3 regions of the Nesterenkonia sp. AY15 genome follow, and region 2 is predicted to be linked to each of the others. Evidence: riboswitches for the same ligand, from Rfam matches in the RefSeq annotation. Region 2 holds a riboswitch; each other region holds the start of a gene.
The links. Region 2 has a riboswitch for S-adenosylmethionine ahead of LSI54_RS00285 (methionine ABC transporter ATP-binding protein). Riboswitches for the same ligand answer to the same signal wherever they lie in the genome.

Region 1: linked by a shared signal. The riboswitch ahead of LSI54_RS12040 (OsmC family protein) and the one ahead of LSI54_RS00285 (methionine ABC transporter ATP-binding protein) in region 2 are both predicted to bind S-adenosylmethionine.
Region 3: linked by a shared signal. The riboswitch ahead of LSI54_RS01220 (O-acetylhomoserine aminocarboxypropyltransferase/cysteine synthase family protein) and the one ahead of LSI54_RS00285 (methionine ABC transporter ATP-binding protein) in region 2 are both predicted to bind S-adenosylmethionine.

Annotation. Positions count from the first base shown of each region.
Region 1 is NZ_JAJOYV010000010.1:7,744-11,779, reverse strand. Features, by position in the region: gene LSI54_RS12050 (hypothetical protein) at 1-14, shown strand, start outside; gene LSI54_RS12045 (sodium:solute symporter family protein) at 67-1,716, opposite strand; gene LSI54_RS12040 (OsmC family protein) at 1,713-2,366, opposite strand; SAM riboswitch class I at 2,379-2,473, opposite strand; gene LSI54_RS12035 (acyltransferase family protein) at 2,613-4,036, opposite strand, start outside.
Region 2 is NZ_JAJOYV010000001.1:60,990-65,025, reverse strand. Features, by position in the region: gene LSI54_RS00295 (MetQ/NlpA family ABC transporter substrate-binding protein) at 1-512, opposite strand, end outside; gene LSI54_RS00290 (methionine ABC transporter permease) at 720-1,388, opposite strand; gene LSI54_RS00285 (methionine ABC transporter ATP-binding protein) at 1,388-2,302, opposite strand; SAM riboswitch class I at 2,310-2,409, opposite strand; SAM riboswitch class I at 2,531-2,643, shown strand; gene LSI54_RS00280 (ABC transporter ATP-binding protein) at 2,653-3,540, shown strand; gene LSI54_RS00275 (aliphatic sulfonate ABC transporter substrate-binding protein) at 3,764-4,036, shown strand, end outside.
Region 3 is NZ_JAJOYV010000001.1:264,984-269,019, forward strand. Features, by position in the region: gene LSI54_RS01210 (FAD-binding oxidoreductase) at 1-406, opposite strand, end outside; gene LSI54_RS01215 (linear amide C-N hydrolase) at 500-1,483, shown strand; SAM riboswitch class IV at 1,576-1,708, shown strand; gene LSI54_RS01220 (O-acetylhomoserine aminocarboxypropyltransferase/cysteine synthase family protein) at 1,840-3,252, shown strand; gene metX (homoserine O-acetyltransferase MetX) at 3,268-4,036, shown strand, end outside.

The sequences.
Region 1 (4,036 bases), on a different contig from region 2:
TGGGCCAGCTCTAGGTGTGACTTCCCCTGACGGGTCGAACGGCAGCAGGCATTGGTGTCGCGAGACCTACAGTGGCGAGGTGTTCTGCGCGGTCACTGGTTCGGTCCGGGAGCCCCACAGCTGGGTCTTCGTGTGGGTCGCCGTCGGAGACTCGGCGAGGAGGACCGCAGCGGCGAAGACACCAAGAGTGATGAGGAAGAGTGCCAGTCCCATCAAACCGTAGATGTTGAGCCATGCTGAGATGTTCATGCTCAGGACCGCGGCGAGACCGGTGACCAGAAGAACGAGTCCGCCGTTTCTGCGCCGCGCCCCATGAAGGGTCAGTCGCCAACTGCCCTGGATCAGCGTGACTAGAACGATGCCTGCGAGATTGGCGATCATGGCGACCCAGACCGGATGGGTTCCGAGGAAGAAGTCCGTGGCACTGAACCCCGAGAGCGCGTACCAGCCGAGTCCCGCGCTGAATCCAGCGAGTAGTGCGGTCAGCGCCGCGGAGCGGGTGGCGAGCGGCCAGAAGAACGCCGCGAGAACCGGAGCGAAGGTAGCGCCGTTGCGCAGAGTCCATGCCATCACATTCCACCAGGCTGACTCCTCGGCGCGCAGGAGACTGAAGATCACCATCAGGACAGTGAGCCCCACCAGCGCGATCCGCGTGTAGCGCACCAGCTCCACCTGGGTCGCTCGGGGACGAAGCGCGCTCCCGAGGTCCCGGCCCAGCGAGGTAGCTCCAGAGAACTGGCAGGGTCCCGCCCAGCCCAGGGCGCAAGCCCAGAGTCCCACGAAGAATACGGCCGCAGCCCAAGCAGGAAGGGAGCCGGCGATGTACTCGGCGATGCCCACCAGGGGCAGCGATGCATCCGGGACCACAATCGAGGCGGCGACGCCGACGACGATTCCGAGAAGGATCAGGGGCATGCCGATGATCGCCGCGAGGAAGAGTCCCTTCTGGCCGTCTTCCGGGCTCCGCGCCGACATCGACATCTGAAAGGCGGCCTGAGCCAGGGGAACATTGACGATGAAGGTGCCGAACCAGGCAACGATCAGCGATATGCCGGCGTTCGAGACATCGAACATCTGTGGCTGCTCCTCAGCCAAGGTCTCGAGACCGCTGGGCCCGGGTGAGACCAGGAACGCCCAGATGCCCACGATGAACATCACGAAGATCATCAGGACATTCATGGTCTGGGAGAATGCGACGGAGCGCATGCCGCCGAAGGTCAGGAAGGCGAGCAGGATGATCGCTGTCAGAGCGATGCACTGCCACAGTGGGATCTCCGTGACCGCGAAGAGGGCGGACGCGAAGGCGATGCTGGTGGCCACTGAATACATCGGAAACGTCAGACCGGTGATCACAGAACTGATGGCCTGGGCTCCGCGGCCGAATCGGTCCCCGATGATGCCGGTGACCGTCACCACGAGCTTCTCTCGCAGGGGCTTGACCAGCAGGAGCGCGATCAGCAAGATCTGCACCGTTTCGGCCACGCCGTACCAGACGGCCGACACACCTGTTCGGTAGCTCAGCTCGACGATCGCGATGTAGGAGGATCCCGAGAACAGTCCCGTGATGCAGAACGCGACGGTCCAAGGGCTGAAACTGCGACCGCTGACGAAGAATCCTCCGTGTCCCGAGCGGCCCACAGCGATGCGGCTTCCGAGTATGAGCCAGGCGGTGTATGCGAGTGCCAGGCCGATCGTCCAGAGTCCGACCGTTGTCATGCGTTCACCCCGGTCACATCTGACGTGGCATCAGCATTGATGATCTCGAAGATCAGACTCCCGACGTTGGGGTCCCCGTCCACCTCGTAGCCCCAGGCATGATTCGCCAGAGCTTCGGCGAGGCCAGGGGAGTTCTTGTGCACGAATGCCCACGCGACTTCCAGGTCGATGTGCGCGTCGCGCAAGAGATTGATCGCGGGGCAGATGTGTTCGGCCCACTGGGCGAAGTCTGTCAGGACAGAGGAGTCCTGTTCGCTGGTCTCTACGACCAGCTGCAACCGGTACACGTAGAAATAGGGTTGCACATCTGCTTGCCCAGCCAACCCGCGAGTGTCCTGACGTGCCAGGGTGTATGTGGAGATGTCGGTGAGGGGCAGGGCCCGCCGATGGGCCAGCTGTTCGACCGCGACGGCGATGCAGCTGCTGACACCGCCGATCAGGTACTCCATCGGTGCGGGGCCCTGATCGCTGCCGCCGCGCACCACAGGCTGGTCAGAGACGAAGCTGAAGTCCCGGACGGTGAGTTCGGTCCGTACTGGGCCCGACCACGTGCCAGCGACCCGCAGAGTCTTCGAAGAGGTGCGCAGGGGCGCCTCGGTGTACCTCGGGTTCAACTTGATCTCTGGTTGGCGAGAACACGCTTCAGGCATGGAAGATTTCACCTTTCATCGTTCCCAGCGGTAGCACCTGCTCACCCTGAAGGGTGGGGTTGCTGCGACGTCGTTGAGCTAGGTCTCTCAGTCGCTCTGGATGATTCGTTGTCTGCTGAAACCTAGAGCTGTCCGACAAAAGATGCAAACCAGTGAACAATTGTTACGTGGGCGCCCGCCGGTTCATTCGTCGCTCCAGACGGTCCTCCCCAGGTCACGCCGGAGGTCCGATTGGTCCCTAGAGGCTCAGAACAGGTGCGGCATCTCGTCGCGAAGCTTGGCATCCAGCAGCGGCGCCATCGATTCGATGTAGTGGTTGGAGAGGTGGCTCTGGTCGTAGTAGACCGCGATGTTGCCGATCACCGCCGGACAGATCTCCTCGGAGCAGAGGTGTTCGGTCATGTCCAGGGTGTAGAGACCATCCGGCAGGTCCGGCTCGGTGAGCGGGTTCGTGTCCTGGTAGCTGATGGGGTCCATTGCGCAGGTCTCGGCGTCCCCGCCCGCGGCGAGGCAGTCGGCCACCGAGTCTTCGCGCCGTGGCGTTCCGCGCATGAGCAGCACCTCGGGGCCGCGGTCCATGATCTGCTGCCACTTCTCCGGGGCCCCCCAGTAGATGTTCTCCGGGGTGCCGTCGGCGGGCACCCGGGTGCCCGCCGTGAACACCAGGTCAGGCTTCCGTTCAGTGATCACGTCGAGCAGGTTGAGGTTCCATTCATGGCACTGATTCTCCTCAGGGTCGGAGCCCGCGGTGAGCACGCACGCGGACTTGTCCGCGATCAGCAGCTCCCAGTTGTTCTCGGCGGCCAGGATCCTCCAAGCATGGTGCCACTGCCCGGCGTGTGAGCCTCCGGTGATCATCACCCTCAGATCCGGTTGGGCGGGCTCTTCAGGGTCTTCACACACCAGTACCTCACCGCGGTTCTCACCGTCGCCGCTCTCCTGTCGGCATCCCCAGTCGTAGTAATCCGGCCGGCTCTGCGCCAGCGTCTGCGGGTCTGGGATGAAATCCACACCGTCGGGGACTTCGGTGCCCTCCAGCGTGGCCAGCGCCCCTGGATAGTCACTACGGTCGACCTCGGCCAGGGATGGGGCTTCACTGCGCTGGGTCTGGATCTGGTGGATCCCGTAGCTGCTCACGGAGCCACCGATCAGCAGCACCGTCGCCGCGATGGCCAAGGGCACTCGGGGAGCGATGCGTGCTGAGGCACGGTTCACCGGCAGCTCCACCCATCGGTTGGTCAGAATGGCCAGCACCAGTGCGGCGGCCAGGATGATCAGCGCGCCACGCGCACCGAGCGTGGAGTATTCCCTGATCTCGAGGTAGAAGATCAGCAGCGGCCAGTGCCAGAGGTAGAGGGCATATGCATGATCGCCGATCCAGGTGAAGGGGTGCGTGGAGAGGATCCGGGTCGCCGTCGCGGCGGGGTCCTGTGTGCCTCCGCCGGGTCCAGCGGCCGCGAGCACGAGCGCCAGGCCCATCAGCGGCCACAGCGCCCAGGGGCCGGGGAACAGAGCCGCGCCGTCGAAGACGAAGCCTGTGGCGATGATCAGGACGACGCCGGCCCAGCCCGCCGCGAGCCGCCAACGGCGCGGCAGCGTCAGCGCGGAGCCCAGCAGGGCCAGCAGCCCGCCGAAGCCGAGCTCCCAGAAGCGGGTGCGAGTCATCAGGT
Region 2 (4,036 bases):
ATGTCGTTCTGGGTCAGTTCGATGATCGAGACGGACTCGTCGATCTCGATCAGGCCCTCATCGGCGAGCAGCTGCAGCGCCCGGCCGTTGTTCGAGGGATCCACCGGCAGGTTGATCTCGGCCCCGTCGGGCAGCTCCTCGAGGGAGTCGTATTCCAGTGAGAACAGCCCGGCGGGGGCGTAGTACACCGAGAACAGCGGCTCGACCTGCGTGTCGTTGGACTGGTTGAAGTTGTTCAGATAGGCCAGGTGCTGGAAGTAGTTGCCCTCGAACTCGCCCTGGTTGACCACCTGGTTGGGCTGGACGATATCGGTCATATAGGTGATGTCCAGCTCGTAGCCCTGCTCCGCGAGCAGCTCGGCGGCGATCTCGGCGGGCTCTTGGAAGGGCGCGGATTCGGTGACCACGATGCTGATGGTGGAATCATCCTCCACCAGCCCGCAGCCGGTCAGGCTCAGGGCTGCGGCGGAGAGGACTGCGCCGGTGAGGATCGCGGGGCGTAGAGCGTTCATGGGTTTGGGCTGCTTTCTCTGGCTGGGCGACATGCGCCCAGAGGGTGTGCGGGAATGACCAGGGCGCGACGTCGGACGCCAGCCCTGGCAGCGGAGTGAGGTGATGCGGGGTGGTGTTGCCGTTCCGCGGATGCGCGGGTCAGGCGAAGATCCTGCTCAGACGGTGATCTCGGTCAGGCGAGGATCTCGGTCATGCGGTGATCGCGGTCAGGCGGTGATGCGCCGGTCCGAGGCGCGGGCGAGCCGGGTGCCGGCGAACTGCACCAGGGTCACCAGCAGCACCATCAGCACGATGGCGGCGATCATGGTGGGGGTCTCATAGCGGTAGTAGCCGTAGCGGATCGCCAGGTCACCGATGCCCCCGCCGCCGACCAGCCCTGACATCGCCGAATAGGAGATGAAGCTGACCGTGGTGATGGTGATGGAGCCGATCAGTCCGGGCTTGGCGTCGACGAGCAGCACGTTGCGGATGATCTGCCCGCGCGTGGCGCCCATCGCCCGGGACGCCTCCACCGCACCGGAGCCCAGCTGGGTGATGTTCTGCTCCACCAGGCGGGCGAAGTAGGGGATGGCGTTGATCGTCAGCGGGACGATCACCGCGGCGGTGCCCACCGAGGTGCCGACCACGAACCGGGTGAACGGGATGATGGCGATGAGCAGGATCAGGAACGGGAAGGACCGGATCATGTTCACCACCCCGGAGACGATCGCATGAGACCGTGGCCGCGGCGCCAGTCCGTCGGGAGCGTGGACGAAGAGCCAGATCCCCAGCGGGGTGCCCAGCAGGACCGCCACCGGGATGGCGACCCCGATCATCGCGAAGGTCTCCAGCATGGCCTGGTTGATCTCGGGAAGCCGCTCGATGACGAGGTCCATCAGCGCACACCCCCTGCCGAGCCGGCCAGCGCGGCGTGCTCTGACCGACGCGTCTGACCCTGATCCTGAGACTCCGCGTGCTGCGGGGAGCGTCGCGTGGACTGACCCGACTTCTGCTCGCCGGACTCCGACCCATGCGCGGCCGGGCCGCTGCGGTCCAGCCGTATCCCATCGCTGAGCAGGTACTTTCCGATCGAGGTCCGCGGATTGAACCCTTCTCGGCGGAGCTCGCTCGCCGGGAACTCCTCGACGACCCGCCCATCCTCCATCACCGCGACGTTGTCGGCGAGAGCCTTGATGACTTCCATCTCGTGGGTCACGATCACCACGGTGATGCCGAATTCACGGTTCACATCCGCGAGGTACTGCAGCACGGTGGCAGTGGTGAAGGGGTCCAGCGCAGAGGTCGGCTCATCGCAGAGCAGCACCTCAGGCTTGGTCGCCAGTGCCCGAGCGATCGCCACGCGCTGCTTCTGACCACCCGAGAGCTGAGCCGGATACACGGAGGCCTTGTCGGTGATGTCCACGATCTCCAGCGCCTCGGCCGCCCGCCGCAGACGTTCACGGCGGTCCTTGACCCCGGCGAACTTCAGCGACAGCTCGACGTTCTGGGCGACGCTGAGGTTGTTGACCAGGTTGAATCCCTGGAAGATCATGCCGATCTGGTGCCGGGCCCGGCGCAGCGCCGCATCGTCCAAGCCGGTCAGCTCGGTGCCGGCGACGCTGACCTGGCCCGAGGTGGGGCGCTCGAGCAGATTGATGTTGCGCAGCAGCGTGGACTTGCCGGCGCCGGAGAACCCGATGATGCCTTGGATGCTGCCGCGCGGCACCTCGAGGCTGACGTCATCGACCGCGGTCAGCGGCTCGCGGCCGCGGGCGGCAAAGGTCGTCGAGACATGGGACAGGGAAATCAAGGGGCATACTCCATCGGTCCTGGCGTTAGCACCCGGCGGAGGCCGTGAAGCCCTCCGGGTTGCTGCGACGTCTTCGAGCCAGATCTCTCGGTCGCTCTGGATGGTTGAGTGCCTTCACTGTAATGGTGAACGTGGGCAGAAAGTCAAGTCGCGATATGTGTTGCGTTTTGTCTCATTTGCTGAACGCGACATTGATCGGATTCCCCGCCTGGGCGTAGTCTGATCCGCGTACCATCCCGAGCGGCCGAGAGATCTGGCTCGTCGACGCCGCAGCAACCCAGGGAGGGGCACCTTTGCAAGGGTGTCTTTTCGCCGGGTGCTACCGCCAGGATCGATGGGAGTATCCTCTGATGATTTCGCCTGCCTCCACCCTGACCGACTACACCGCAACAACCGCTGCCGGCCCTGCCGAGCCCTCAGACGCCACCTCCGTGGCTGCCGCCAAGCCTGACAGCCGGCAGCAGTACACGTCACTCGATGTCCAGCTCTCCGGCGTCGGCCGCGCCTTCGGATCGCGCACCGTGCTGCGCGACGTCAGCCTGCAGATCGCTCCCGGTGAGGTGCTCGCGATCCTGGGTTCCTCCGGCTGCGGCAAGTCCACGCTGCTGCGCGCCGTCGGTGGTCTCGACACCGGCAGCACCGGCGAGATCCTGATCAACGGTTCCCCGGTGCAGCGCTACGACGAGCGCACCGCGGTCGGATTCCAGGAGCCGCGACTGCTGCCCTGGCGCTCGATCCACAAGAACGTCAGCCTGGGGCTGCCGCGCAGCCTGTCCAAGGCCGAGGGGCGTGAACGCGTGGACGAGCTCCTGGAGCTGGTCGGTCTGCACGACCGCGCGTCGCTGCGACCCCGGGAGATCTCCGGAGGCATGGCGCAGCGCGCGTCGCTGGCCCGGGCACTGGCTCGCCGCCCCGGCGTGCTGCTGCTCGACGAGCCCTTCGGCGCCCTGGACGCGCTCACCCGGCTGAAGATGCAGGACCTGCTGCTGGATCTGCATGCGCAGACCGGCACCACGGTGCTGCTCGTCACCCACGACGTGGATGAGGCGCTGCAGCTGGCAGACCGCGTGCTGCTCCTCGGGCAGGACCCGGCGGACCCCGATCCCGCCGAAGGTGCCACGATCGCCCGACTGCTGAGCGTGCCCGGGCGACGTCCGCGAGATCGCGCCTCCGCGGAGCTTGCCGCTCTGCGCGGGGAGCTCTTCTCCGGCCTCGGCGTCGACTCGCACAGCCACTGACTCGTCCCGGCAGCTGATCCGGCCGACTCCGCTCGTCCTGACCTGACCAGCGGGGCTCCGCCGACGCGGTCCCCGCACTGCCGGATCACCACCTCCGGGGCCCATTCACTGCCTGACCCCACATGCCGAACATGCCAGGAGCCTTCTGCCGCTCCTGCCTGACACGCACGACCATGAACCTCGAACACGATGTCCATCCTTGAAGAACCGAAAGGCCCTCCCCATGCCCAGCACCTCCGCTTCCCGCTCCCCGCGCTCCCGCCGCACCTCCGTCAAAGCTGTCTCCGCAGCCGCCGCCGTCGCGCTGCTCGCCACCGCCTGCGGCGGTGATGGCGGCGAGGACGAGCAGCTGGAGACGCTGAACATCGACTTCGCCACGTACAACCCGCTGAGCCTGATCATCCTGGAGAACGGCTGGCTGGAGGAAGAGCTCGAAGAGCTCGACGTCGACGTGCAGTGGGTGCAGTCCCAGGGCTCGAACCGCGCGAACGAGAAC
Region 3 (4,036 bases), 200 kb from region 2:
GGGCGTACATCAGCCCGTGTTCCGCGGCGGCGGCGTTGAGGTCGGCGTTGATCACGCCCGGTTCGACGACGGCGACCTCATCCTCGGGTCGCATCGCCAGGATCTGGTTCATCCGGGTCAGGTTCAGCACCACCGAACCCTCGGTGGAGTTCGCCCCGCCGGAGACGGAAGTCCCAGCCCCGCGGGTGATCAGCGCGAAGCCATGCTCGCAGGAGAGTCGCACCAGCAGTTGGACGTCCTGCGTCGATTCAGCAAAGACCACGGCGAGCGGCGGGTGCACCTGCCAATGCTCCAGCGGCCCCTGGTCGACCGCGTGGGCGTCGAGCTCCGCGGCGTCGGTGGTCAAGGTGCCCGGCGTGAAGGCGCTGCGCAGGGCTGTCAGGACGTCATTGTCGGAGGCACTCATGAAAGGTGAGTCTAGGTCAGGGTTGACCTCCGGATATGGCCTCCGACACACTGAGGCCCAGTTGGAGCCCAGGTTCGGTGAGAGGCCAGTCTGATGTGCACACGTGTGGTCTACCTGGGCGAGCAGGATCGTGTGCTGACGGCCCGTTCCATGGACTGGAACGCCGACCTGGGGACGAATCTGTGGGTCTTCCCCCGGGGGCTGCCGCGCGAGGGAGGAGCCGGGTCGGAGTCGCTGGCCTGGACGTCCCGCTATGGCAGCGTGATCGCCTCCGGCTATGACATCTCGACCACCGATGGGATGAACGAGCGGGGGCTGGTCGCCAATGCCCTGTGGCTGGTCGAGTCGCGCTACCCGGGGCTCGACGATGCCCGGCCGAAGCTCTCCCTCGGCGCCTGGGCCCAGTACGTGCTGGACAGCTTCGCGACCGTGACGGAGGCGGTCGAATCACTCGCCCGTGAAGACTTCGCCGTGGTCACCGCCGGCGTGCCAGGGCAGCCGCGCCAGGCGACCATGCACCTGTCGATCTCGGATGCCTCCGGGGACAGCGCCATCTGTGAGTACCTGGACGGGACGCTGCAGATACACCACGACCGCGCCCACCAGGTCATGACCAATTCACCGCCCTTCGCTCAACAGCTGGCGATCGACACCTACTGGCGCGGCATCGGCGGTACCGTCATGCTCCCGGGCACCAATCGCGCCGCCGACCGCTATGTCCGGGCAAGCTTCTACATCAACGCGGTGCCGCAGGTGGAAGACCGCACCATCGCGACCGCGGCGGTGTTCGGGGTGATCCGCAACGCGTCGGTCCCCTATGGGATCAGCACTCCGGGGCAGCCGAACATCTCCTCGACCCAGTGGCGCACCGTGGCGGACCACAAGGACCGTCGCTACTTCTTCGACTCCGCGCTGCGGCCCAGCGTCATCTGGGTGTCCCTGGACCGACTCGACCTGCGAGAAGGCTCAGGTGTCCGCCGCATGGATCTTGCTGATGGCCCGCCCGACGGCCACGCCGGCGACGTCAGTGATCTCTTCGAGTCCGCGGAGCCGTTCGCGTTCCTCGGGCCGGAGTGACTCGCGGCAGGGTGGCCGAACATGACGAACTGCGAACCCGACCCCTGGCCCGCACTTGCAAGGAAGCATTCCGCGATGCAGACTTGGTCCTAGGTCAAGAGTGCCAGCGCAAAACCCCGGTTTGCTGGCCGGCAACCCTCCAGTTCGCGGTGGGGTGCCCCGGGTGACGACCTGGCTGAAACAGTCAGTGAAGCAATTCACCGACTCACTCAGCAAGCGCGGGCCACACACCAGTGCGGGCCCAACACCCCAGTCCTCAGGACAGGGCCGTACAGGATTCAGCGCCGGAAGCTCGACCACCGGCAGCGACGTTCACATCCGGCCCAGTTCCTGGGCCGCATTGAACGGAGAATCCTTTGAGCAACGAGAACACCTGGCAGTTCGAGACCCAGCAGATCCATGCCGGAGTCGCCCCCGACCCGGTCACCGGAGCACGGGCGCTGCCGATCCAGCAGACCACCTCCTTCGTCTTCCCGGACACCGCCGCCGCCGCGCGCCGCTTCGGACTCGAGGAGATCGCCCCGATCTACTCGCGCATCGGCAACCCCACCGTCCAGGCGGTGGAGGATAAGATCGCCGCCCTCGAAGGCGGAGTCGGGGCGCTCGCCGTCGGCTCCGGACAGGCTGCCACCACGCTGGCGCTGCTGAACATCGCTTCGGCCGGCAGCCACATCGTCGCCTCACCCACCCTCTACGGCGGCACACAGAACCTCTTCAAGCACACCCTGCCGAAGTTCGGCATCGAGGTCTCCTTCGTGGAGGACCCCGATGACCTGGAATCCTGGCGCGCCGCCACCCGGGAGAACACGGTCGCCTTCTTCGGCGAATCCGTGGCGAACCCGCGCGGGGACGTGCTGGACATCGAAGGCGTCGCCTCGGTGGCGCATGAGTTCGGGGCACCGCTGATCATCGACTCCACGCTGACCACCCCATACCTGATCAAGCCGATCGACTTCGGCGCCGACGTCGTCGTGCACTCAGCCACCAAATTCCTCGGCGGCCACGGCACGGCCATCGCCGGGGTGATCGTGGACTCCGGGCGCTTCGACTACTTCGCCCACCCGGAGCGCTTCCCCGGCTTCTCCACCCCGGACGAGAGCTACCACGGGCTGGTCTTCGGCCGGGATCTCGGCGCCGACGGGATCTTCGGGGTCAACCTCTCCTTCATCCTCAAGGCCCGGGTCCAGCTGCTGCGCGACCTCGGTCCGGCACTGTCCCCGCACAACGCCTTCGAGATCAACCTGGGGCTGGAGACCCTCTCGCTGCGGATCGAACGCCATGTCGAGAACGCGCAGAAGGTCGCCGAGTACCTGGAGGCCCATGACGCCGTGCGACGGGTCTACTACTCCGGTCTGCCCTCGAGCCCCTGCTTCGAGCGCGCTCAGAAGTACCTGCCCCGCGGATCCGGGGCGGTGCTGTCCTTCGAGCTCGCCGGAGGAGCAGCCCACGACGCTTCAGGTCAGGCCCGGGCGGGCCAGGCCTTCGTGGACGCGCTGGAGCTGCACTCGCTGGTGGCCAATGTCGGCGACGTCCGCTCCCTGGTGATCCACCCCGCCTCGACCACGCACAGCCAGCTCAGCGACGCCGAGCAGCGCGCCGCCGGAGTCAAGCCCGGACTGGTCCGGCTCTCGGTGGGCCTGGAGCATATCGACGACATCATCGCCGATCTGGACCAGGGCTTCGAGAAGGCCGCCCAGGGCGCTGTGAACGCGGCAGCGGAGGCCGGCGCGGACAATGTGACGAAGCAAGAAACCGCAGCGGCGGTCTGAGGTTAGGGTGATCAGGTGCTGAATGACTTTGGGAACAGGCCCGCCGGTGCGTTGAAGACCGCTGAGGTCGGCGCGTACACCTTCGAGGCCGGCGGGCGGCTGCCCGAAGTCACCCTCGCCTACGAGACCTGGGGCACGCTGAACGAGGACGGCAGCAACGCCGTCCTGGTCGCCCACGCCCTCACCGGTGACTCCCACGTCGCCGCCACCGCGGCGGATGCCTCCGTCGGATGGTGGGAAGGGCTGCTCGGACCGGGCCGCCCGATCGACACCGAGCGCTGGTTCGTGATCGCCCCGGCCATGGTGGGTGGCTGCTACGGCTCCACCGGACCCGCCTCCCTGGATCCCGAGGGGAAGCCCTACGGCTCCCGATTCCCCTTCGTGACCATTCGCGACTCCGTGCATCTCGAAGCCCGGCTGGCTCATGCCCTGGGCATTCGGAAGTTCCACACGGTGATCGGCGGCTCCATGGGAGGCGCCCGGGCGCTGGAATGGGCCGTGACCTACCCGGAGATGGTCGAAGGCGTGGCCGTCTTCGCCTGCGGAGCGGCCTCCACCGCGGAGCAGATCGCCTTCGGCCAGGCCCAGGTGCTGGCTGTGGAGAACGATCCCCATTTCGCCGGCGGCGACTATTACGGCGGCCCGGCGCCGCAGGCCGGGCTGGGACTGGCGCGCCGGATCGCGCACATCACCTACCGCGCGGAGTACGAGCTGGCGGTGCGCTTCGGCCGCTCCGCCCAGGGCATGGAAGACCCCGTCGGCTGGTCCCAGCGCAGGCGCGGGC